DNA from 2 places in the Alkalihalobacillus sp. R86527 genome. Region 2 is predicted to be linked to the other one. Evidence: predicted binding sites of a transcription regulator. Region 2 holds the regulator's gene; the other holds the start of a gene.
The links. The regulator NrdR, encoded in region 2, represses ribonucleotide reductase genes. The targets are predictions, from matches to a motif close to AACACNATATATNGTGTT.
Positions count from the first base shown of each region.

Region 1 (11,355 bases), 310 kb from region 2:
TTTAGAAGATTCAATACTCTGTTAAAGACTACAGATATTACAACAAAAAAAGAAGAATGTTCCATGAACATTCTACCATAGCTTCATTTGTTTGAATAGGACGCGCCATTTTGCTGGTTTTCATGGTACTCAAATGAAATTGAATATCCTATAAACACACCATATAAAACATAGAGACATAATGTAGTAATAATCGTATTCTTATCAAGTTTCATCATCGAAGGAAGATCAGGAAACATTGGGTTAAGTAAGTAGAAGACAATAAACCAGAGTACAATACCATATCCCAAACCAGCCAGCATATTATTTATTTTCACCATCGTTGCACGGTATAGAAAGGCTACCCCAATCGAAACAATTGCGATTGCTATAATCCCAATCCACTGTCCTAAATGGTCATTTTTCCATTCTCCTAACGCCCAAGGTGAGAGAATGAGAGAGGGAGGGACCTTTGTAAATTTAAATAAGTAAGTCACATAGCCGATCAATCCCCATATTAGACCTCCAGCTATTCCTATATTAAGAACTTTTGTTGTAAAACTAAGAGGTTGCTCTTTCTTATTTTGTTCTAATTCTTGACCATCCTTTTGACTCTCGTTTTCCATGTCTACACCTCCGATACTAGTCTATCCCAGAACACACGTGATTATTTATCTATAATTCACCTATTGAAGCGATTAAAAAAAAGTTTGTTGGGGAAAATGAATATTAACATCGCTTACCTAGAGGTTTTTCAATGTTTCTTGTAGAATGTAAGAAAGACATTTACAAGGTTTTGGAATGAAACACTTCATTCTACTTAAACAAAATAGGTTGGTGAGAGATATTGTCAGACACAAACAAACCCGCATATGGTGGGCAAGCGGTTGTTGAAGGTGTTATGTTTCAAGGAAAACACACATCTGTAACTGCAATTAGACGAAAAGATGATTCGATCGATTATCTTGAGATACCAAAAAAGCCAAAACCGATCCTATCTAAATTAAAGAAAATTCCTTTTATCAGAGGAGTCGTAGCCATTATTGATGCAAGTGGGAATGGTACGAAGCACCTTAACTTTTCATCTGAGCGGTATGATGTAGACCCTTCAGAAGATGAGGAAGCACTTAAAAAGGAAGAACCTTCAAAAATGACGTTTTTTCTTGGGGCTGCTGCTCTTGGTGTGATCTCATTTGCTTTTGTCAAAACTATTTTCACATTACTGCCTGCTCTTGCAGCAGCATCATTGGAATTTATATTTCCTGGTCACGTCATCCAAAATATCATTGAAGGTGTTATCAAACTCATTTTGCTACTCGGATATATCTATTTCATATCCTTAACTCCTATCGTTAAACGAGTCTTTCAATATCACGGAGCAGAACATAAAGTGATTAATGCCTATGAAGCAGGATTACCAATCACTGTTGAAAATGTTCAGAGCCAGTCACGACTTCACTTTCGATGTGGTAGTAGCTTCATACTCTTCACAGTTGTGATCGGAGTTTTCATATACTTAATGGTACCCTCTGATCCACTTTTAGTAAGACTCTTGTATCGCGTATTGCTTATTCCAGTAGTGCTTGGAGTTTCTTTTGAAGTACTGCAGTTAACAAATAAATTCCGCAACATTCCCATATTACGTGGATTAGGTTATCCAGGACTTTGGGTCCAGCTTCTGACCACAAAGAACCCTGATGATAAACAAGTTGAAGTAGCGATTTGTTCTTTTAAAGAATTACTTGCACGTGATAAGAAACACGAAGAAGAATCAACTAGCACACAAGTTGTTTAATGACGAACAGGAGGTGAATCATTTGTCACGCCGTGTTGTTCAACCTCTTATTTATACAATTATAGGTCTTGCTGCCATTGGATTTATTTGGAAGTTGTTTTCCGATCCGACAGGTCTACTAAAACAACTTCTAATCACCGCTGCAATCGGAGTCATTGTGATTATGATCATACGTAAATTCATGGCTAAAAAAATGGGTAAACCTAACTCTGCATACCAGAAAGCTGCTAAGCAATCTTCTAAGTTGCAGAAGAAACGAGGCGTATCACGAAAAAGCGCCCCTCACCTTCGTGTTATACCATCAAAGCGTTTAATACCTAAAAAACGTCCATTAAATGATGATAAAAAGCCGAATCCATTTACCGTTATAGAAGGTAGAAAAGGCAAAAAGAAAAATCGCGCGCTATTTTAAGACATAAATAAGGTGGCTGAGAGTACTCTCAGCCACCTTTGCTGTATAAAAGTATAGGATGTTAAAACCTTACTGATTCCGGTAGCTTTCTCCATTTTCTTAGAAATTGCTCGGTACGTTCCCTGCCAAAGGATATGAGTTTTTTCTGTTCTTGACGTTCTAATGAAAAATCTGTAGTTATCCCATGTCTAACGGGGATAAACACAATATTCTCTGCTTTTTGTTTTTCGATATAACGCGCATCATGCGCCTCTTTCATCGTTTCAAATAACGCTTGATACAATTCAATAGCGTTCTTTATTTTGTGTCCTGGGATCTTCTCAAAGCTCGCACTCAATTGAAATCCTAATACGGGTCGAAGTTGCTTATTTGATTCCTCAGGCTTAAACACCCAAAGTGGAAAATTACTTAATATCCCTCCATCTACTACTAGATGTTTCTTCCCATCAATTGTATAAAGTGGATGAGGCTTAAAAAAGAAAGGGAGGCCCGCACTCATTCTTACCGCTTTGGCAATTGAAAACTGTTCAGGTACAAACCCATACTGCTCTAAGTCATCAGGAATGACAATTAGCCTCCCCCGTGTGATGTCAGAGGCAATTATTTTAAGTGATCCTTCCTCAATATCCCCAAATGTTTCAATTCCTTTCTTCTTAAGCAATCCATGTACCCACTTTTCTAAATCCTTCCCAGAGTAAAGACCAAGTTTCCAATAAAGCATCAGCCATCTCATCAACGGAAAAGTAAAGCCAGGTTTTCGATCAAGTAACGCTTTAAGATTTGTCTCAAGAAGAATTTCTTCTATTTCATCACCCTTGTAACCCGCTATGATAAGAGCGGCAATTAATGCACCGGCACTTGTTCCTGCAGTGCGTTTAAATTGCAGTCCTCTATCCTCAACAGCCTGTAAAGCTCCAACTAGAGCGATTCCCTTTACTCCTCCACCAGAAAAGACCCCATCGATATACACGCACTACCACCCCTTCTCCTTATTAAATCGTAATCTTATATGAGACAATTTAGTACAAAAAAAGAACAATCCAATTATACTTCGGATTGTTCATCTACTTCATTTTTCCGTTGGACTTCACGCAAATCGCCAACACGGTCTTTTGTTTCTTCAAAATATTGAACAAGATCTCCAATTCTGTCAATCGCATCCCAGCTAAGATGATGTTCAATACCTTCAACATCTTCGTATATATTTTCCTCATTAACTCCAATAACACTAAGAAATTGTTCAAGCAGCGCGTGGCGGTCAACTAGTCTCTTACCTAGTTTCTTGCCTTTTGGAGTTAGCATAAAGCCACGATATTTCTCATAAACTACATATTTACCTTTATCTAATTTTTGAATCATTTTGGTTACTGAGGAGGGATGTACCTCTAAAGCTTCTGCAATATCAGAAACGCGTGCATAACCTTTGTCGTCAATTAGTGAATAAATACGTTCTATATAATCTTCCATACTTGGAGTAGTGGCCATTGGATTCCCTCCATCTTTTATTCCATTTGAGCCAATCAATAAAAGCATACACCATAGTATGGGCTGAGACAAGGAAAGGTTCCTCTTCTCTACTTTCAGGGAAACCTTCTTACCACTACTGATCTATACTTTTAATAGCTCTTTTCAAAAAAAGACAAGGAATAAGCGAGTTCGCTTATTCCTTGCATTCCATCATGTTCGATTAAAGCCCACACTTCAATTGAGCATTACAATTATCACATGTGTTGCATCCACCTATTTCTTTCACTTGTCCTTGTCTACACACAGGACACGTATTACCTACTTCTGAACCAATTGTAACATCTGTTGATCTTAAATCTGTAATCGTATCGACAAGTACAACCTGTTTCTTTTCTTCCATTCCATCTTCAAATTCAAGTTGTTCAAATGAATTTTCTTCAGCCTTCAATGTTAGTACTTGTGAGTCACGACTACCATCAACATAAACTGTTCCGCCTTTGGCTCCGCCATTATAAAGACGTTCATAAACTTTCTCTACTTGTTTTACATCATAGCCTTTCGGAGCATTTACCGTTTTTGATATTGAGCTATCCACCCATCTCTGAATCACGCACTGTGTATCAGCATGTTCTTCAGGAGCAAGTTCCATAGCCGAAACAAACCAATTAGGTAGCGTTTCAGCATCTGCTTCAGGATTTCTTGAATAGTATTCTTCTACAATATCAGCTTTTACTTCGATAAACTTCCCAAGACGTCCACTTCTGTAATAAGAGAAGGAAAAGTAAGGTTCAAGTCCCGTAGATACGCCTACCATCGTCCCTGTGCTTCCTGTAGGAGCGACAGTTAGTAAGTGAGAGTTACGTATTCCATAGTCAAGAATGCTATCCCTGATATCATTTGGCATCTGTTGCATGTACCCAGTATTGACAAAAGCCTCACGCAAACGATTCGTTTCAACTTCTGTTTTACCTTCAAGGAACGGGAAGCTCCCTTTTTCCTTAGCAAGTTCTACAGATGCACGGTAAGCAGTTGTTGCGATCGTCTCAAATATTTGATCTGTTAGCTTGTTTCCTTCTTCAGATCCATATACTGTTTCACAATAGATAAGAAGATCATGTAATCCCATTACCCCAAGGCCTACTCGTCGCTCGCCAAGCGCTTGGGTTTCATTATCTTTAAGAAAATAAGGAGTTGCGTTAATTACGTTGTCCTGCATACGGACGCCAACTTCAACCGTTTCTCTTAACTTATCGAAGTCAACCGTTTTTGTATCTTTATCTGCCATTTCAGCGAGGTTGACTGCTGCCAGGTTACATACGCTGTATGGAGCTAGAGGTTGTTCACCACAAGGGTTTGTCGCTACCACCTTTTGTCCATAAGAAGTTGCATTTGTTTTCTCATTCGCATTATCGATAAAGAAAATACCAGGTTCTGCAGAGTAAGTAGCACAAATATTGACAAGGTCCCAAAGTTCTTTTGCTTTCACTTTACGGTAAGTGCGTACAGGGAACCCTTGCGCTTCCCAATCTCGAACATCTCCACTTTCATGCCACTTTTGGTTATAGATTTCCATTTGTTCTTTTGTGTAGTTTTCTACATCTGGAAACTTGAGTTCATAGTATTCATTTTTATCTACAGCATCCATAAAGTCTTTCGTCAAACATACTGAAATATTCGCTCCCGTAAGGAAATCTGGATTGTGCACAGAGTACGTTCCACCAGTGCGGATCTTTTCGTTTGCATTTTGGATAACCTTTTCATCAAAGCCTCCATACCCTTGGATGCTTCGATAGTTAAGAATGCTTTGATACATAGACCGCTCAGTTTCTGTAAGTGGTGTAAACTTCAACTTATCTTCTGCGAGCTTCTTGATCTGCTCATCTTGTGTATTTTCTACAAGGTAGCGTAAGATTCTTGGATTTTGCATTTTCGAAATGATGAATTCGATAATATCTGGATGCCAATCCGCCAACATAATCATTTGTGCGCCTCTTCTTGAGCCCCCTTGCTCAACTAAATGCGTTAATTTCGCAATATCGTCAAGCCAAGAAACCGAGCCAGAGGATTTTCCGTTCACACCTCTTGCAAGGGCATTCCGAGGACGTAAGCTGGAACCATTCGTACCAACTCCTCCCCCTCGACTCATAATCTCCATGACTTGTTTACGATGTTCAGAGATTCCTTCTCTTGAATCTTGAGGATATGGCATAACATAACAGTTAAAATAGGTAACTTCCGTTTCTGCACCCGCACCATATAAGACACGACCAGCAGGGACGAAATTCATCGAAGAAAGCTCTTTATAAAAACGGTCTTCCCAGTACTCTTTTTCTCCACTCGTTGTTTCTACTTCTGCAAGACCCCGTGCATTTCTTCTGGCAATTTGCTCATAAAAAACTTCCAGGGGCTTTTCTATTACATCAAGAGACCGTACAATCATTCCTGACTCACGTTCTTCTTCAGAATCTAAAACACCTATATAATCTTCATGTACGATCACGTGAGCCTTTTTGGTCGAATGATCGACTTCCTCGATAAAACCAAGGCCTCGGGCAGGGAATTTCGGATCTTCTTTAATGGTAAGAACAACGAAATCTCCTTTTTTCAGGGTTCTCTTCTCGGTATCCTTAAAAGCATATCGATCCAACATCACCAGTCGACTTACCCCTTCGTGACTAACGTGCATATCATCAGTAATGGGATGAACCTGGGTAAACATCTCGATATCTTTGTTTAACTGCTCAATGTTGATTGACCTTCTTCTTTCTCCTGTCTTAATGGTCAATTGAACCCCTCCGTTTCAAAATCTTATTTGTCTCTTACAACAGCGATGTGAAAACTCGTAATGTATCGTCTGGATTAATAGTAGCACATGTCCATTCGGGAGACAATCATTTTTGACTACATATAGTACTTGAAAATATTCCACATACACTATATATAGTAATTCGTCATAATTCATCTTAATTTGTCAACTTTCAAATCCAGCGAATTCGATTGAAAACAATCGCTTTTGATAGCCAGACACCTGATAATCCTTAATAAAGAGAAAATTTGTTTATTGCTTTTTTCCATATGGTGTTTTAAATATTTGTATTCCTACTCATACAGGTTAGAACATTTGTTCTGTTAAAGTCAATATGAAAAAGCACCCATATCGGATGCTTACTTTTTATAGTTCCATTCATCACTCATATAACGCTCTACTGCAAGCTCATTAACATAAGCTTCCTGCTCTTCAGAGAGTTCAAATGGCACAAGTTCAATCCCTAAACCTTCTTCAAAACCATTATAAAATGCTTGGATTGCTTCTTCAAAAGTTACAGGTTTACTTCTCAACGCATTAATCGCCACGGCTTTTTTTCGAAATCCACGTTGCATGCGTTCACGAATGCGATCATTCTTAAATTTAAAACAATCGAATAGTTTATCTTCATCAATATCTAGCAGAATGGAACCGTGTTGAAGTATGACACCTTTTTGTCTCGTCTGTGCACTTCCAGCAACCTTCCTACCCTCAACGACCAGCTCATAATAAGAAGGAGAGTCAAAACAAACGCCTGACCTCGGCGAGCGAAGCTCTGCTTTTTCTTGCTCTGTTTGTGGAATGGCAAAGTAGGCATCTAGCCCCAGCTCGACAAATCCAAGCCTTAGTCCTTCTGAGATAACTCTATATGCTTCAGTAACGGTCTTTGGCATATTCGGATAATCTTCATTAACAATTACGCTATATGTAACTTCTTTATCGTGGAGAACGGCACGACCTCCCGTTGGCCTTCTGACAAAACCCAGATTGTATTTCTCAACTGATGTCAGATCGATATCACGATCGACTTGTTGAAAATACCCAACTGATAGAGTAGCCGGATCCCATCCATAAAACCTTATTACTGGAGGGATTTCTCCTTCACTATGCCATTTTAACAAAGCTTCATCAAGTGCCATATTGTATGCAGGAGAACGGTCTCCAGAACTAATAAATGCCCATTGCTTCATACAAATACTCCTTTATCCTTCCAGATTTCCTTTATCCTTTTTTAGTTTAGCAAAGCTAGGAATAGATCACCAATAAACTTTCCTCCTAATTTCACATTTTCTTTTTGCGGAAAAGGTAAAAGACGTGTAAACTTAACATTGTCGATTTTAGTTGAAAGGGTGTATTGGAACTTATGGAATGGATCATCGCATTACTAGTTGCCATCATCGTATATGTAGTCATTACTAGATTTCTACAAAAGAAGAAGTTGAAAACGCTAACCGAAGAAGAATTCATAGCGGGTTATCGTAAAGCTCAGTTAATTGATATTCGTGAACCAAAGGATTTCGATAACGGTCATATCCTTGGTGCAAGAAATATTCCAGTAAGTCAGCTCAAGATGAGAATGAAAGAAATTCGTAAAGATCAGCCTGTCTACATGTATGATCATAACGGAATCATTACTTCTCGTGCTGCAAGCATGCTAAGTAAAAACGGAATTAAAGATTTGTATCAATTGAAGGGCGGCTTCAAAAAATGGGGCGGCAAAGTTAAAAAGAAGAAATAAAAAGCAGCTGCGATGCAGCTGCTTTTTGTTATGCCTTTTGATAGCGTAAAATTGGTTTTCTTGCAGCGGTCGTTTCATCAAGTCTTTTAATAACAGTCGTATGCGGAGCTTCTTGAACGATTTCAGGATTCTCCTCTGCTTCCTTAGCAATCTGAAGAAGGCGATCACAGAACTCATCGAGGGTTTCTTTAGATTCTGTTTCAGTCGGCTCAATCATCATACATTCTTCCACATTAATTGGGAAATAGATCGTTGGTGGATGATACCCAAAGTCTAGAAGTCGCTTCGCCATATCAAGCGTTCTAACCCCAAGTTTCTTCTGCTTCTTACCAGAAATAACAAACTCATGCTTACAATGTTGAGTATAAGGAAGGACGAATGCATCCTGCAGACGTCTCATCATGTAATTAGCATTCAGCACTGCGTTTTCAGATACTTGCTTTAAACCGTCTGGCCCCATGGTACGGATATACGTATATGCTCGAACATTGATTCCGAAATTTCCGTAATAAGGCTTAACGCGTCCAATCGAATCTGGACGGTCATAATCAAATCGGTAAGCATCTTCTTCTTTAACTAGAACTGGCTTCGGTAAATACGGAACTAGATCCGCTTTGACCCCGACAGGACCTGATCCAGGCCCTCCCCCTCCATGAGGACCAGTAAACGTTTTGTGAAGGTTTAAGTGCACCACATCAAAGCCCATATCTCCAGGACGTGCCGCTCCCATGATTGCATTCATGTTAGCTCCATCGTAATATAACTTTCCTCCTGCTGAGTGAATAATCTCAGCCATTTCTGTGATGTCTTCTTCAAACAACCCAAGAGTATTTGGATTTGTAAGCATTAAAGCAGCAGTATCTTTATCAACTACTCGCTTCAAGTCTTCAAGATCGACAATACCTTTTTCATTCGACTTCACTGTCACGGCTTCGAATCCAGCAACTGTTGCTGAAGCAGGGTTTGTCCCATGAGCTGAGTCAGGCACGATTACTTTTGTACGGTTGAAGTCACCATTTGCTTCATGGAAGGCACGAATCATCATTAAACCTGTCCATTCCCCATGTGCTCCGGCAGCTGGTTGTAGCGTCACCTCGTCCATACCCGTTACTGCTATAAGGTTTTGTTGAAGGTTATACATCATTTCTAGGGCACCCTGTACAGTTTCTTCTTCCTGAAGTGGATGGATAGAAGCAAAGCCAGGGTATCGCGCGACGTCTTCGTTAATTTTAGGGTTATACTTCATCGTACATGAACCAAGTGGATAAAAACCTGAATCCACCCCGTGGTTCCGCTTTGATAGTGCAGTATAATGACGCATCAACTGAAGCTCAGAAACTTCTGGAAGCTCAGGCTCATTTTGTCGGTTAAATTCTTCTGGAAGCCACTCGTTTAGATCCAAGTCCGGTACGTCAAGCTCTGGAAGACTATAGGAAATTCTTCCGGGTTCACTTAGCTCAAATATTAAGGATTGGTCTTGATTCGTATTCATTGCGCTCCCCCCACTTCTTTTACAAAGGTATCAATTTCTTCTTTCGTGCGATTCTCAGTCACTGCCACCAACATATGATTCTCAAGATCAGGGTAATCACGACCTAAATCATAACCACCAATAATGCCTTTGCTAATTAATTTTTGGTTCATTTCCTTGACCGAACCGTTCAGCTTAATAACAAATTCGTTAAAATATACGCCATCGAAAACAGTAGTGAGCCCTGCCTTTTTTAATTGAGATTTTGCATAGTAAGCTTTTTTGATATTTTGTTCTGCCATTTTCCGAACACCCTCTTTACCAAGAGCGCTCATCGCTACAGAAGAAGCCAAGGCATTTAGAGCCTGGTTTGAACAGATATTAGATGTAGCTTTGTCTCGACGTATGTGCTGTTCGCGAGCTTGCAACGTAAGCACAAAACCACGTTGTCCCACTTCATCCTTCGTCTCTCCTACCAAACGGCCTGGCACTTTTCTCATCAGCTTCTTTGTTACGGCAAAATATCCACAGTGAGGGCCGCCATATTGTGCAGGAATCCCGAAAGGCTGGCAATCTCCAACCACGATGTCCGCTCCCATATCACCCGGGGGAGTTAAACGACCGAGAGCTAGTGGATTACTTGATACGACAAACATCGATTTATGCTGATGAACAATTTCTTCTAATTCTGGAAGTGGTTCTAGCTGTCCAAAGAAGTTAGGGTATTGAACCATTACACACGCTGTTTCATCATCCATCTCTTCTTTTAGTTTATCTAAATCTGTTACACCATTAATCGAGTCCACTTCAACAACATTTAAATGCTGTCCTCTTGCATATGTGTCAATAACTGCTCTCGCTTCTGGATGGACGGACTTTGAAACAATAATCTTTTTCTTTTTTGTTTGCCCAGCACTTAATAACCCAGCTTCAGCAAGCGCAGTGGGACCATCATACATTGATGAATTTGCTACATCCATTCCCGTAAGCTCACAGATCATTGTTTGGAACTCAAAAATCGCCTGAAGTTCACCCTGCGAAATCTCAGGCTGGTAAGGAGTATAGGCTGTATAGAATTCAGACCTTCTAATAACATGGTCTACAACTGAGGGAATCGAGTGATCATAAACACCCGCTCCTAAAAAGGAGGCATTTTGGATCGTATTTACATTTTTTGCAGCTAGTTTAGACATATAGCGAATAAGCTCCGGCTCAAAAAGCTGCTTCTCAACTTTTAAATCGCCTTTAAATCGAACGGCATCAGGAATATCCGCAAATAAATCTTCTATTGATTTCACACCGATTGTTTCGAGCATTTCTTTCTTATCGCGTTCAGTAGTGGGCAGATAGCGATGTTTCATGTATTCTCCTCCTCGTCGTTTCCCTTTATTTCTCTCTTTTGTAGAATGGCGTAGAAACTACCTTAGCTTTCAATCTCTTCTTTCTCACTTCAACCTCAACTACAGTTCCAAGTTCTGTATATTCCTTTTTCAGTAGGGCGAGGCCTACATTCTTCTTCAAAGTTGGTGATTGAGTACCGGTAGTTACTTCTCCAATATATTCATCCCCGATATAGACATCGTAATGAGTACGAGGAATACCACGGTCGATCATTTCGATCCCAACGAGCTTTCGTTCAAGTCCCTTTTCGCGCTGTGATGCAAGAGCTTCTTTACCAATAAAATCT
Region 1 covers NZ_JAXHBW010000001.1:1,513,926-1,525,280, reverse strand. Annotated here, with positions in the region: gene SJY16_RS07780 (YqhR family membrane protein) at 84-605, opposite strand; gene SJY16_RS07775 (DUF1385 domain-containing protein) at 827-1,774, shown strand; gene SJY16_RS07770 (SA1362 family protein) at 1,797-2,186, shown strand; gene SJY16_RS07765 (patatin-like phospholipase family protein) at 2,248-3,156, opposite strand; gene mntR (transcriptional regulator MntR) at 3,231-3,671, opposite strand; gene SJY16_RS07755 (vitamin B12-dependent ribonucleotide reductase) at 3,874-6,372, opposite strand; gene SJY16_RS07750 (lipoate--protein ligase family protein) at 6,819-7,649, opposite strand; gene SJY16_RS07745 (rhodanese-like domain-containing protein) at 7,823-8,197, shown strand; gene gcvPB (aminomethyl-transferring glycine dehydrogenase subunit GcvPB) at 8,226-9,689, opposite strand; gene gcvPA (aminomethyl-transferring glycine dehydrogenase subunit GcvPA) at 9,686-11,029, opposite strand; gene gcvT (glycine cleavage system aminomethyltransferase GcvT) at 11,055-11,355, opposite strand, start outside.
Region 1: SJY16_RS07755 (vitamin B12-dependent ribonucleotide reductase) is a predicted target of NrdR. The motif match lies at 6,584-6,601, and genes of this name have one in related genera.

Region 2 (11,355 bases):
AGCGTACATGTTTGATTTCATAACTTGCTGATTAGCAACTTTGAAAAGCAAAGACTTAGATCCGAAATATCCTTTTGCAAGTTTTAACGTTCTTTTACGTCTGCGACGTGTTACGTAGCCACCTTTTACTCTTGGCATACTAAACCCCTCCTAATTGTGTATCAATGTATGATTTTAAACGATTACTTTTTGTTGTAGATTAGCGCTTTGATACGCTTGAAGTCACCAGCAGACACAAGAGAAGCTTTACGAAGCTTACGCTTCTGCTTTTGAGTCTTATTACCGAACATGTGGCTAGTGAAAGCACGGCTGCGCTTAAGTTTACCTGATCCAGTTTTCTTAAAACGCTTTGAAGCTCCACTGTGAGATTTCATTTTTGGCATGAGTGAGTTCCTCCTTAAAGAATTACTTTTCGCTGATTGGTGCTAAGATAAGGAACATGCTGCGCCCTTCCATTTTTGGTTTGGACTCAACAGTTGCGATATCTTTGCAATCTTCTGCAAGGCGCTCAAGCACCTTTTTACCGATATCAGAGTGTGTGATCATACGACCGCGGAAACGGATCGATGCCTTCACTTTGTCGCCTTTATCAAGAAACTTACGAGCATTACGAAGTTTCGTATTGAAGTCATGTTCCTCGATATTCGGGCTTAAGCGAACTTCTTTAACGGTAATAATCTTTTGTTTCTTACGCGCTTCTTTTTCCTTTTTTTGCTGCTCATAGCGAAACTTTCCGTAGTCCATAATACGACATACTGGAGGTTTTGCGGTTGGAGCAACCATAACCAGATCAAGATTTGCGTTTCGAGCCATATCTAATGCCTCATTTTTTGATTTCACACCAATTTGGTTTCCGTCTGCACCAACGAGACGTACTTCCCGGGCACGGATGCCCTCATTGACGTTCATGTCTCTACTAATAATCAGCCACCTCCATGGTTAATTGTTCGATGTGATCATCTAACAAGATGTCCTTAAATTATCTATTCGGTTCAAAGCATAAAAAAAAGCGTCGGCGCATACGACACCCACACATTCTCTACATAGTACATAAACAATGGTACCTGCAAACTACCGTAATGGCGTCAATCAGGTGAGAAGCGGGCGCTTCTGCTTGCTTTGTTTCCCGATATTTAATTACCTAAGACAGTATACCATGCTGTTTCAAACTATGTCAAGGCGACATGAAAGAATTCATTTGAAGCGCACTTGATTATCATATCTGATTTTCCTGACGCTGACAAGGGTTTTTTGAAAATTGATATTGTCTAAGGGAATTACCAGATGACTATCCTAGCATAACATAAAAAAGCCGGCAAGAAGCCGACTTTTATAATTATTTTTTATCTTTGATTTCTTTTTCTATATTCGAAGTGAATTCGCTAAGGGCAACTGTTTCAGAATCCTGCTGTCCATAACGGCGAACATTAACCGCTTCAGCTTCGACTTCTTTATCACCTACAACAAGCATATAAGGAATCTTTTGCATTTGAGCTTCTCTGATTTTGTAACCAATCTTCTCATTTCTCTCATCAACTTCTACACGGATACCTTCGCGCTGAAGTTTCTCTTGAACTTTCTTCGCATAGTCAAGATGTACTTCTGACACAGGTATAATTTCTGCCTGTATAGGTGCTAGCCATGTAGGGAATGCCCCTTTGTATTCTTCAATTAGGAAAGCAACGAAACGTTCCATTGTTGAAACAACACCACGGTGGATTACAACCGGACGATGCTGACCGCCATCCTCTCCGATGTAAGAGAGGTCAAAGCGTTCTGGAAGTAGGAAATCAAGCTGGACTGTTGAAAGCGTCTCGTCTTTACCTAATGCAGTTTTAACTTGTACGTCTAATTTCGGGCCGTAGAATGCCGCTTCACCTTCTGCTTCAACATACTCGACGTCAAGGTCATCCATCGCGTCTTTCAGCATCGCCTGTGCTTTATTCCACATTTCATCATTATCGATATACTTCTTCTTATCTTCAGGATCTCTGTAAGAAAGTCGGAAATAGTAATCGTTAATTTGGAAGTCTTCATACACTTCTTGAACTAATTTAACTACGCGAATGAATTCTTCTTTGATTTGATCAGGACGACAGAAGATGTGCGCATCATTAAGAGTCATAGAACGTACTCGCTGAAGACCAGCTAGTGCTCCAGACATCTCATAACGATGCATTGTACCTAGTTCCGCCACACGATATGGAAGGCTACGATAGCTCTTTAGATCATTTTTGTAAATCATCATGTGGTGAGGGCAGTTCATTGGACGTAAAACCAATTCCTCTGTTTCATCCATTTTCATAGGTGGATACATATCTTCTTGATAATGCTCCCAGTGTCCACTTGTTTTATATAGATCTACGTTTGCTAAGTGAGGTGTATACACATGGTTATATCCCAAACGTTCTTCAAGGTCTACGATGTATCTCTCGATTGTACGGCGAATCGTCGCTCCTCTTGGAAGCCAGATTGGCAAACCTTGACCTACTTCTTGGGAAATTGTGAAGAGCTTCAATTCTTTTCCTAGCTTACGATGATCTCGTTCTTTCGCTTCTTCTAACAATTGAAGGTATTCTTCCACCTGGGACTGTTTCGGGAAAGCAGTACCATAAATACGTTGAAGCATCTGGTTATCACTATCGCCCCTCCAGTAAGCACCCGCTATAGAGAGCAGTTTAAAGGCTTTAATCATACTAGTAGATGGAACATGAGGTCCACGACAAAGGTCGAAGAACTCACCTTGTTCATAAATTGTAACTTTATCATCAGCTGGAATAGCTTCAAGAAGCTCTAGTTTAAGGTCATCGCCGATTTCTTCGTACATTTTCTTTGCTTCATCACGCGTAACAACTTTACGTTGGACTTCGAGATTTTCATTCACGATCTTCTTCATTTCTTTTTCGATCTTCGGAAGATCCTCTGGTGTAATAGACTCTGGGCAATCAATATCGTAATAAAAACCACTATCGATTACAGGTCCAACACCAAGCTTTACATCCTTAAACAGACGCTTGATCGCTTGTGCCATCAAATGTGCAGTACTATGGCGAAGAACTTCTAGTCCATCTTCGCTATCAGGAGTTACGATTTCGATTGTGCCGTCTTCCTCAATTTCACGCCTTAAGTCGATCGTTTCACCGTTTAATTTACCTGCAACAGCTTTCTTTTTAAGACCTGGGCTAATAGAACTCGCAATCTCTTCAGTAGTCGTTCCTTTATTAAATTCCTTAACAGAACCATCAGGAAATGTAATATTTACTAATTCAGCCATGTTCTTCACTCCTTTTTTTATGCATATAAAAAACACCCATCCCAAAAGGGACGAGTGTTGATCTCGTGGTTCCACCCTGCTTCCCGCCAGGAGATACTCCGCGGCGGCTCAGACTGCTGTAACGTAGCACAAACGCCGCACTATTTCCTGAGCGGAGTTCAAAGGTGGTAAGTATACTCTTCACACTAGGATGATCGCACCATTTCATCCCTCTCTGAAAGTTGACAAAGCATCTCGTATCCTTATCATAACGATTCTCAATATATGTTTATGTAGGTATTATAAGTAGTCGCCTTCATAAAATCAAGCCTATTTCTAATGATTTCCCGAAAAAAATATTTTAGACATATGAAATGGGAAAAAACGCAGCCGTTCTTGAAAGACATTACAAATTGTTTGCGTCAAACCTTCTTCCATTTGATCTGTAAAGACATTGATTTTCTCAGGAGCAAAATATAAAAGCGGCAACAAAATTTCGGGATCTATTTCATCGGTTGTTAATGCATTCGGAAGCTCCTCAAAACACATCTCACATTGTTTTACTTTGAACTTATTCCCATTCTCATCTATCAGGTGATAACTCCCGTCGTACAGAAGGTTCATTTTTTCTTTCTTAGATGATCGAAGCTGAAGCAATTGTCTCAGATCTTCGATGAAATTTTGATATTCCTGCTCGAGTTTATATTCATCAATTGCTTCTGCTACCAAGCTTGAGAGGAGTTTCTTATACTGTCTTGTACGAAAAACTAGAAAGGAATCAAACGAAATCGTGCCACCTTGTTCGACGCAACAAAAAGCTGAATCTCTTAGAATAGTGAAGCGCTCTCGATATGCTTCTGTTCTCGGAACGTCGATACGATCACCATCTCCAATACTTCTAGCTAAAGCGCAGATTTCATCTATTTCTTCCATATCTTTAAAGTAATAGGCAGAAGTTAATATATTCTGCATCCATGCCTTTTCATAGGTGGTCTTAATACAGAGAGCGAGGCAATCAGCAATTTCAAAACACGTTCTGGAATCATATGGTTCGACCGATACCGATAAAACCAATTCTCCTTCATCTATGAGTGTGCTTTTATTGCTTCTTTTAAGACGAGTAATTAACGCTGTATGTACAAATTCAAAGTCTGCTTTATTTTTGAACGTCAGTGAAATCAACATTTCTCCCTCCTGTCCACCTTCTTATTAGCAACTATATGGTCTTACTACATAAAAGATGAATGAAAGAAAATAAAAAAACTTCCACCAGTAGTGGAAGGTTTACAACTTGAAGAGAATTTTTAGCAGGAACAGTCCATAAAAAAGCTGCCGAGACTTTCTCGACAGCCAGAAGCCTTCCGAAAGGGAGGGCTTACTTCCGTCTGTTTTTCCCTTCTAGAAAAACAGGCGTCGTATAATGTTTTATTCGTTCCATAATTCTCTTTGCTTTCGTTAATTCAACACCTGCTTTATTAGAATAAGCAAGGTGTTCCTCGAGCAAATCATAGTCAAGATTGGACGAATACAGTGTAGGGAGTCCCTCAGTCATACGATATTGAAGCAAGGTTCCTAATATATCATCTCGCACCCATGTCGATATATTTTCTGCACCAATATCATCTAATATAAGAAGCGGCGTTTCTTTTAAAAAGTTAAGTTTTTCATCGATGGATTGATCTTGAATCGCACTCTTCATTTGTCTAAAGAAGTCGGGGGTATAAATAAACTGAGATTGAACCCCTTTTTCTTTCGCGAGCTGATTCGCAATCGCCCCAAGGAGAAAGGTTTTTCCTACTCCGAAGCCTCCATGGATATAAAGTCCTTTCGACGTCTCACCAGGAACAAAATCTTCAACATACTGATCAGCTGCTTGAAATGCTTCAATTCTCCCACCATCATCGTCGATGTCAGCGAAAGTAGCATTAAGAATTTCTTTAGGAATATAATAGCTTTTCACCATTTCATTACGCTTCTTGTTATCTTCCTCTTGAATTCTTGTAGGACATCGGTTGTACCGAATATCAATCACGGTTCGGTTTATAAATAATTCCGGCTCATATCCATCCATCATGTTAATACACTCTGAAAGTCCAGGGCATCCTTCACACCCCTTCGTTTGTGTTGTGAATTCATAGAGTCTTGCGAGACTTCGATCAATCATTTTATCATCGACTTCTTCGTGTTCTTCACAAAAAGCTCGGATATGAGAGTCAGCCATAATCGCCTTCTTCATTTCTTTATATTGCTGTTGAATTTTATTGTTGGCAGGCATTTTATTAAAAGATTCTTGAATGGATTCCATCTAAATTTCACCCGCTTTCATCATTTCATTCTAATCTTTTTTGTATTTACTTAAGAATTTCTGAAGCTGCTTCTGCTTTTCAGCACGCTCTCCTTCGTCCATTTCAGGCTCTTTTGGATTCGAAATCCACTCCGGTACTTTATCAGTTCTAGTCGAAGGTCTATTTCGGTTCGAAGGTTGCTTCCCAGTTTTCTTAGGAGAAGGTTGTTCCAATTCTTTAATCGCTAAATTCATAGCTTCTCTAACCGTTTTCACATTTGCTCTCGCCCAATGGCTCGCAAACTTCTCGACGTAATTCTTAGAGAGCTTCTTGTCCTGTGTTTCTAAAATAAAATCCAAGAGAACATTCATCACACCTGGATTTAAGTTTTGCTCATCCATAATTCGCTCAACCATTCGCATATCAGCTTGTGAAGGTTTCCCTCCGGCAGCAGCTCTTTGCAAGATATCATATGGTGTCATCTGTTCATAACGTTGAGCAGCTTTTTCTTCATTTGTTGATGGTTCTTTTTTATGGAACTCTTGTAATTCTGTTGGTTGTTTCCTCATTTGTAACGCAGGTACTTTTCCTTTGTTTTCTAGCGCAAACCAGCTACTAACTTCCTTACGTAATAAATCTTCAGTTAGCTGATCATGATGGATAGCAGCCTGTTCAACAATTCTGGCCATCTCATATGGCTCGATTTTGTAGACGAAAGCAAGACGCTCAATTGTCTGTTTAACAGATGTAGTGAGCATCTGATTTGATACAATCATATCAGAAATATGCTGCTTCATCACTTCAAAATCAAATTGAGGCGAACTGAACACGAGTCCTTTATTGTCACTGCGCCCAACAGCAGAAACATCTGTCTCTTCACTTTCTTCTGCTAATACCATTTCCGATGGATGAAGTGAATCGAAAACGTCATTAAACGATGCAGTCACATCAGTGTACTCTTCGAAATCGATGTACTGATTCGAGAAATGTTTTTTTAGCTCATTATAGCGATTTTTTCCGAGTCTATTATAAAGGTATATATTTAATACACCATCATTAAAAAAGCGCTCTGGTGTTAGAGGAGGATGTAATTCGTATGCAAAATGTCTCGGATCGTCACCTTTTTTCAAGTAAACTTTAATTAGACCGATCCCCTCTAACTTCTTTCTTTCTTCAAGAACTTTCTTTAAATCCCACCTCATCATAACCTTTAAACTATGATGAGTCATAGTAGAAGGGCTAGAGACTTGATGTTCATACGTGCTCCAAAGCGTCATATATAAACTGTAGGCTTCAGCACCAATAAGAGGCTGATACAAAAGCGTTAATATCTTCCTGTCATATTCATGCAAAAGGCCCGCAGCCTCCACTTGGAACGTATCAACAGGTAGCAGTTCTTTCCAATGCATATGCTTCACCTTTATTTTCTTTCTTATTATTGTACTTCACTACTATAATTAGTCTTCTTTACGTACAAAAAAAGAGCTTAGTCTAAGCTCTCTTTCTTTACTCTGCTCTGTTTATCAATTCTTTCAGTTCTTTAATGAACACATTGATATCTTTAAATTGACGATATACTGAAGCAAACCTTACATAGGCAACTTCATCTACCCTGGCGAGTTGATCCATAACAAGCTCACCAACAACGTCACTGCTTATTTCGGAAGCCCCTTGATTTCGCAATTCACGTTCAATTTCATTCACTACTTTTTCAAGAGTTTCTAAAGGAACTGGTCTTTTTTCACATGCTTTGATTAAACCACGCAAAATTTTGTCTCTACTGAATTCCTCTCTTGTTCCTTCTTTCTTAACAACAATAAGCGGAATTTCTTCAACCGTTTCAAAAGTAGTAAAACGGTACGTACAAGATTCACATTCACGACGTCTACGAATAGACCTACCTTCATGGACAGGCCTGGAATCTAGCACTCGTGTTCCATTATTATTACAGTTGGGACAACGCATCAGATCATCTCCACCAAACGAACAAGATTTCTATTTCCTATTTTAGCACAGATTAAAGAAGTTCACTATTCCTAAAACTAATTTGAGTGTCCAGTTCCTAAGAAAGTAAGCTGTTTTTGGAGCGCTTGATAAGCTGATTCTATAACTCTCTTACTATAGCCAAAATCAACTGGTAAAGGGGTTTCTGTAGAAACAGAGAAGTCTATCGCCGTGCTGTACGCTCGTACTGAGACGACTGTTACAACGATAAGAGCTTTCTTTCCTTCATTTATCTGAAACACAAATTCTCCTCGATCAAGAGAATCTGTGACTACTTCGCCTTTATATTGCTTTTGCAACATTTCCTTAGCTGCTTTATAGCCTTGTTCCTTGGTTGTTTTAAAATAATGTGTTTTAAGTGATTCGTTCGGATGCATTTCTCCTGTTTCCGCTCTATTAGTAAAAAAGTCTTTTATCCCCACCGTGTTCCTCCTTTATTTTTTATTAGAATAGCAAGAAAAGTGAAAGAAATCAATTCACTACAAATCCGTTTAATGATTTAAAACATAAGAAAAAGGAGTGCAATAGCACTCCTTTAGTCATTCTAATATAGTTTATGAAGTAAACGCTGATTCTTGTTCTCTAAGTCTTGGTTTCACAGGTCCCATTCCACGTGGCAATTCAATGTTCTCTCTAGTATCGGCACCAAGTGCATCTGCAATATAGTTAGCCGCGACATTAGGATCAAGATCACCACAAGTATATACATCGATGCTTGCATAGCCGTGCTCAGGAAAACTATGAATCGTTAAATGTGATTCAGAAATAATAACAACACCACTTACACCTTGGGGTGCAAATTTGTGAAATGCCACTTCTCTGACTTCCGCTCCAGACTTGAGTGCTGCTTCTACAAACGTTTCTTCAATAAGTTTCATATCGTTAAGCTTTTCGATGTTACAGCCCCATAATTCAGCAATAACATGTCGTCCAATTGTTTCCATTTTAAATATCCCCCTTTAATTTTACTCATGCGATTAGCATGCGGTATTGAAAATCCACCACGGGGGAAAGTTAGTCCGATGAGGTCCTAACCCTTTAAGTAGTTTTCAACGCCAATTTGCTATAAAAGAAGTTCACGAAAAATAGTATAATGCTTTTAAAATAGATTTGCAACTACAAAATTTCATCAATAAGAGGAATAGTATTCTACTTCTATCTATAGCTGAAATTTTGTCATAATACAAAAAAAAGAAGCAGGGAATTTAGCCCTGCTTCTTACTTAAACGCTTACTTCGGATTGACTGGGTATTTTCTCGCCAACATATTTCGCCATATCGACAACTCGACATGAGTAGCCCCACTCGTTATCGTACCAAGCTAATACTTTAACTTTATTATTCTCGACCACCATCGTTGAAAGACCATCAACAATAGATGAATTAGCGTTTCCATTGTAATCGATCGAAACAAGCGGCTCATCGGAGAAGCCTAAAATTCCACGAAGTGGACCTTCTGAAGCTGCTTTTAGCGCATCGTTTACTTCTTCAACAGTTACATCTTTCTTTAAATCGACCACTAAATCCACTAGGGATACATTTGGTGTCGGCACTCGAAGTGACATACCATTAAGCTTTCCATCAAGGTGAGGTAAAACTTTGGAAATGGCCTTTGCCGCACCAGTTGTTGTAGGAATGATGGATTGCCCACACGCTCTCGCTCTTCTTAAATCTTTGTGAGGGTTGTCAATATTTTTCTGATCATTTGTATAAGCATGAACTGTTGTCATCATCCCTGTTAAGATGCCGAATGATTTGTCTAGAACTTTAACAACTGGAGCTAGACAATTCGTTGTACATGATGCATTTGATAATACATGATGCTCTTCATGTTTGTATTCGCTTTCATTTATGCCCATAACAATTGTTAGATCTTCATTTTTACCAGGTGCGGTAATAATAACTTTCTTAGCTCCAGCATCTAGATGAAGTCCTGCACCGTCGCGCGAATTAAACTTTCCAGTAGCTTCAATCACAATATCTATATTGAGTTCATTCCATGGGAGATTACTAGGATCGCGATCACTTATTACTTTGATTTCTTTACCGTTTATTTTAATCCCGTTTTCACTAGGAGTAACCTCTCCATCAAACGTTCCATGAATACTGTCATATTTAATTAGATGACTTAACGTTTCAGGTGGATAACTGGCGTTAATTGCTACTACTTCCAAACTCTCTTCAGTAATCGCCTTTCTAAATACCATACGCCCTATTCGTCCAAAGCCATTAATCGCTATTCTTGATTTCATCCAGCGTTCCTCCCACCATTTATGTGTTATACTCTTTTTATTTTTCTCACGATTAGTATAACATATAATATGCATTTTAAAAGATTTATTTACACCATTTACCCAAAAAGGGGGAGATATAGGTAATTAACCCTCAAAAATAATAACTTAAAGGTTTTCAGCCTAAAACAAAAACACGTCATTTCGACGTGTTTTGACTTATTCTATATCCCATTTTTCCAGGATTACTTTCAATTGTTCCTCAGTATCTTCTCGAGAACCCGTGTTATCAAGTACTTCATCGGCCAATTTCTTTTTCTCCTCAATCGGAATCTGTGAACGTATTCTCTGAGCCGCTTCTTCTCTTGAACTACTGTCACGTTCGACCAATCGCTTTAATTGTGTTTCGGAATCTACGTAAACAAGCAGGATACGATCAACAAGGTATTCAAGCTCACTTTCAAATAAAAGTGGGATATCTAAAACAACATGCTTATGTCCATTCTCTTTATACGTCTTTGCATCATTGAGCATACGCTTCCGTATAGCGGGATGGATGATTTTGTTGAGTTTCGATCTCTTTTCATCATCCCCAAATATAACTGATCCCAATTTCTTCCGATCAAGACTACCATCATGATTTCTCATTTCTTCACCAAAGACATGGACGATTTCGTCTAATGCTGGCTCACCGGGCTCAACAACTTCCCTTGCAATAATGTCGGCATCGATAACAGGGAGAGAAAGAGATCTCATCATTTCTGCCACTGTACTTTTTCCACTAGCAATTCCTCCGGTAAGTCCAATATTCATACGTTACCTCCTCTCACATCTTCATAAAACCAATAATAATCAGTAAACAACCGGGAAGATAAGAAAGTTTATCCACCCATTTCATTCCCGAAGCTAAATTTCCACATTTCAACCCTAAAAATACAAAAAGCGAGCTCATACACGCGATCAATAGAGCGGTTTGAACAGGTGCATATCCTATCATCGACGCCCCGATACCCGCACCGAAAGCATCAAGCGAAAGTGCAGCCCCAAGCATCACGGCCTCAATACCGGTTATTGTTCCTGAATCATCGAAGTCCGCTGTAGTTGGTTTTCGTAAAATGCTGATTACAACTCCGAGTGATCTTATTTCAAAATGAAGTAAGATTCGTTCAGATACCGTTTTCTCAGCATCACTTCCACCGCGAATCATTTGATACAATACCCAGCCACCAAGAGCAATGAGGATGCCTCCTCCAATTCTCTGAGCGAGCGTATCAGATATCCATAATTGTAGAATAGATCCCATGCCCATCGCGACAAGCATGGAAACTGCAGAACAAATCGTTAAAATAATAATCGATTTAAACGGAATTTTCATCTTTCGTAATCCGTATGTTAAGCCAGCTCCAAACCCATCGACACTTACAGCAAAAGCGAGAAAGAATAGTGAAACCCAGTACATTGGCGAGCTCCTTCCATACTAAAATCTTTGATAGTATATGAACAGAGCCCTTCCAACGCTACGAATCAACTTTTCTTCTGACAGTTAGGACAATAAGTTGTCCCTCTACCCCCCACAACTTTTT
Region 2 covers NZ_JAXHBW010000001.1:1,208,109-1,219,463, reverse strand. Annotated here, with positions in the region: gene rplT (50S ribosomal protein L20) at 1-138, opposite strand, end outside; gene rpmI (50S ribosomal protein L35) at 183-383, opposite strand; gene infC (translation initiation factor IF-3) at 406-909, opposite strand; ribosomal protein L20 leader region at 998-1,122, opposite strand; gene thrS (threonine--tRNA ligase) at 1,337-3,274, opposite strand; gene SJY16_RS06130 (putative sporulation protein YtxC) at 3,590-4,438, opposite strand; gene dnaI (primosomal protein DnaI) at 4,629-5,558, opposite strand; gene SJY16_RS06120 (replication initiation and membrane attachment family protein) at 5,589-6,947, opposite strand; gene nrdR (transcriptional regulator NrdR) at 7,045-7,503, opposite strand; gene SJY16_RS06110 (cytosolic protein) at 7,581-7,964, opposite strand; gene speD (adenosylmethionine decarboxylase) at 8,097-8,486, opposite strand; gene SJY16_RS06100 (glyceraldehyde-3-phosphate dehydrogenase) at 8,765-9,793, opposite strand; gene coaE (dephospho-CoA kinase) at 9,992-10,585, opposite strand; gene ytaF (sporulation membrane protein YtaF) at 10,599-11,231, opposite strand; gene mutM (DNA-formamidopyrimidine glycosylase) at 11,297-11,355, opposite strand, start outside.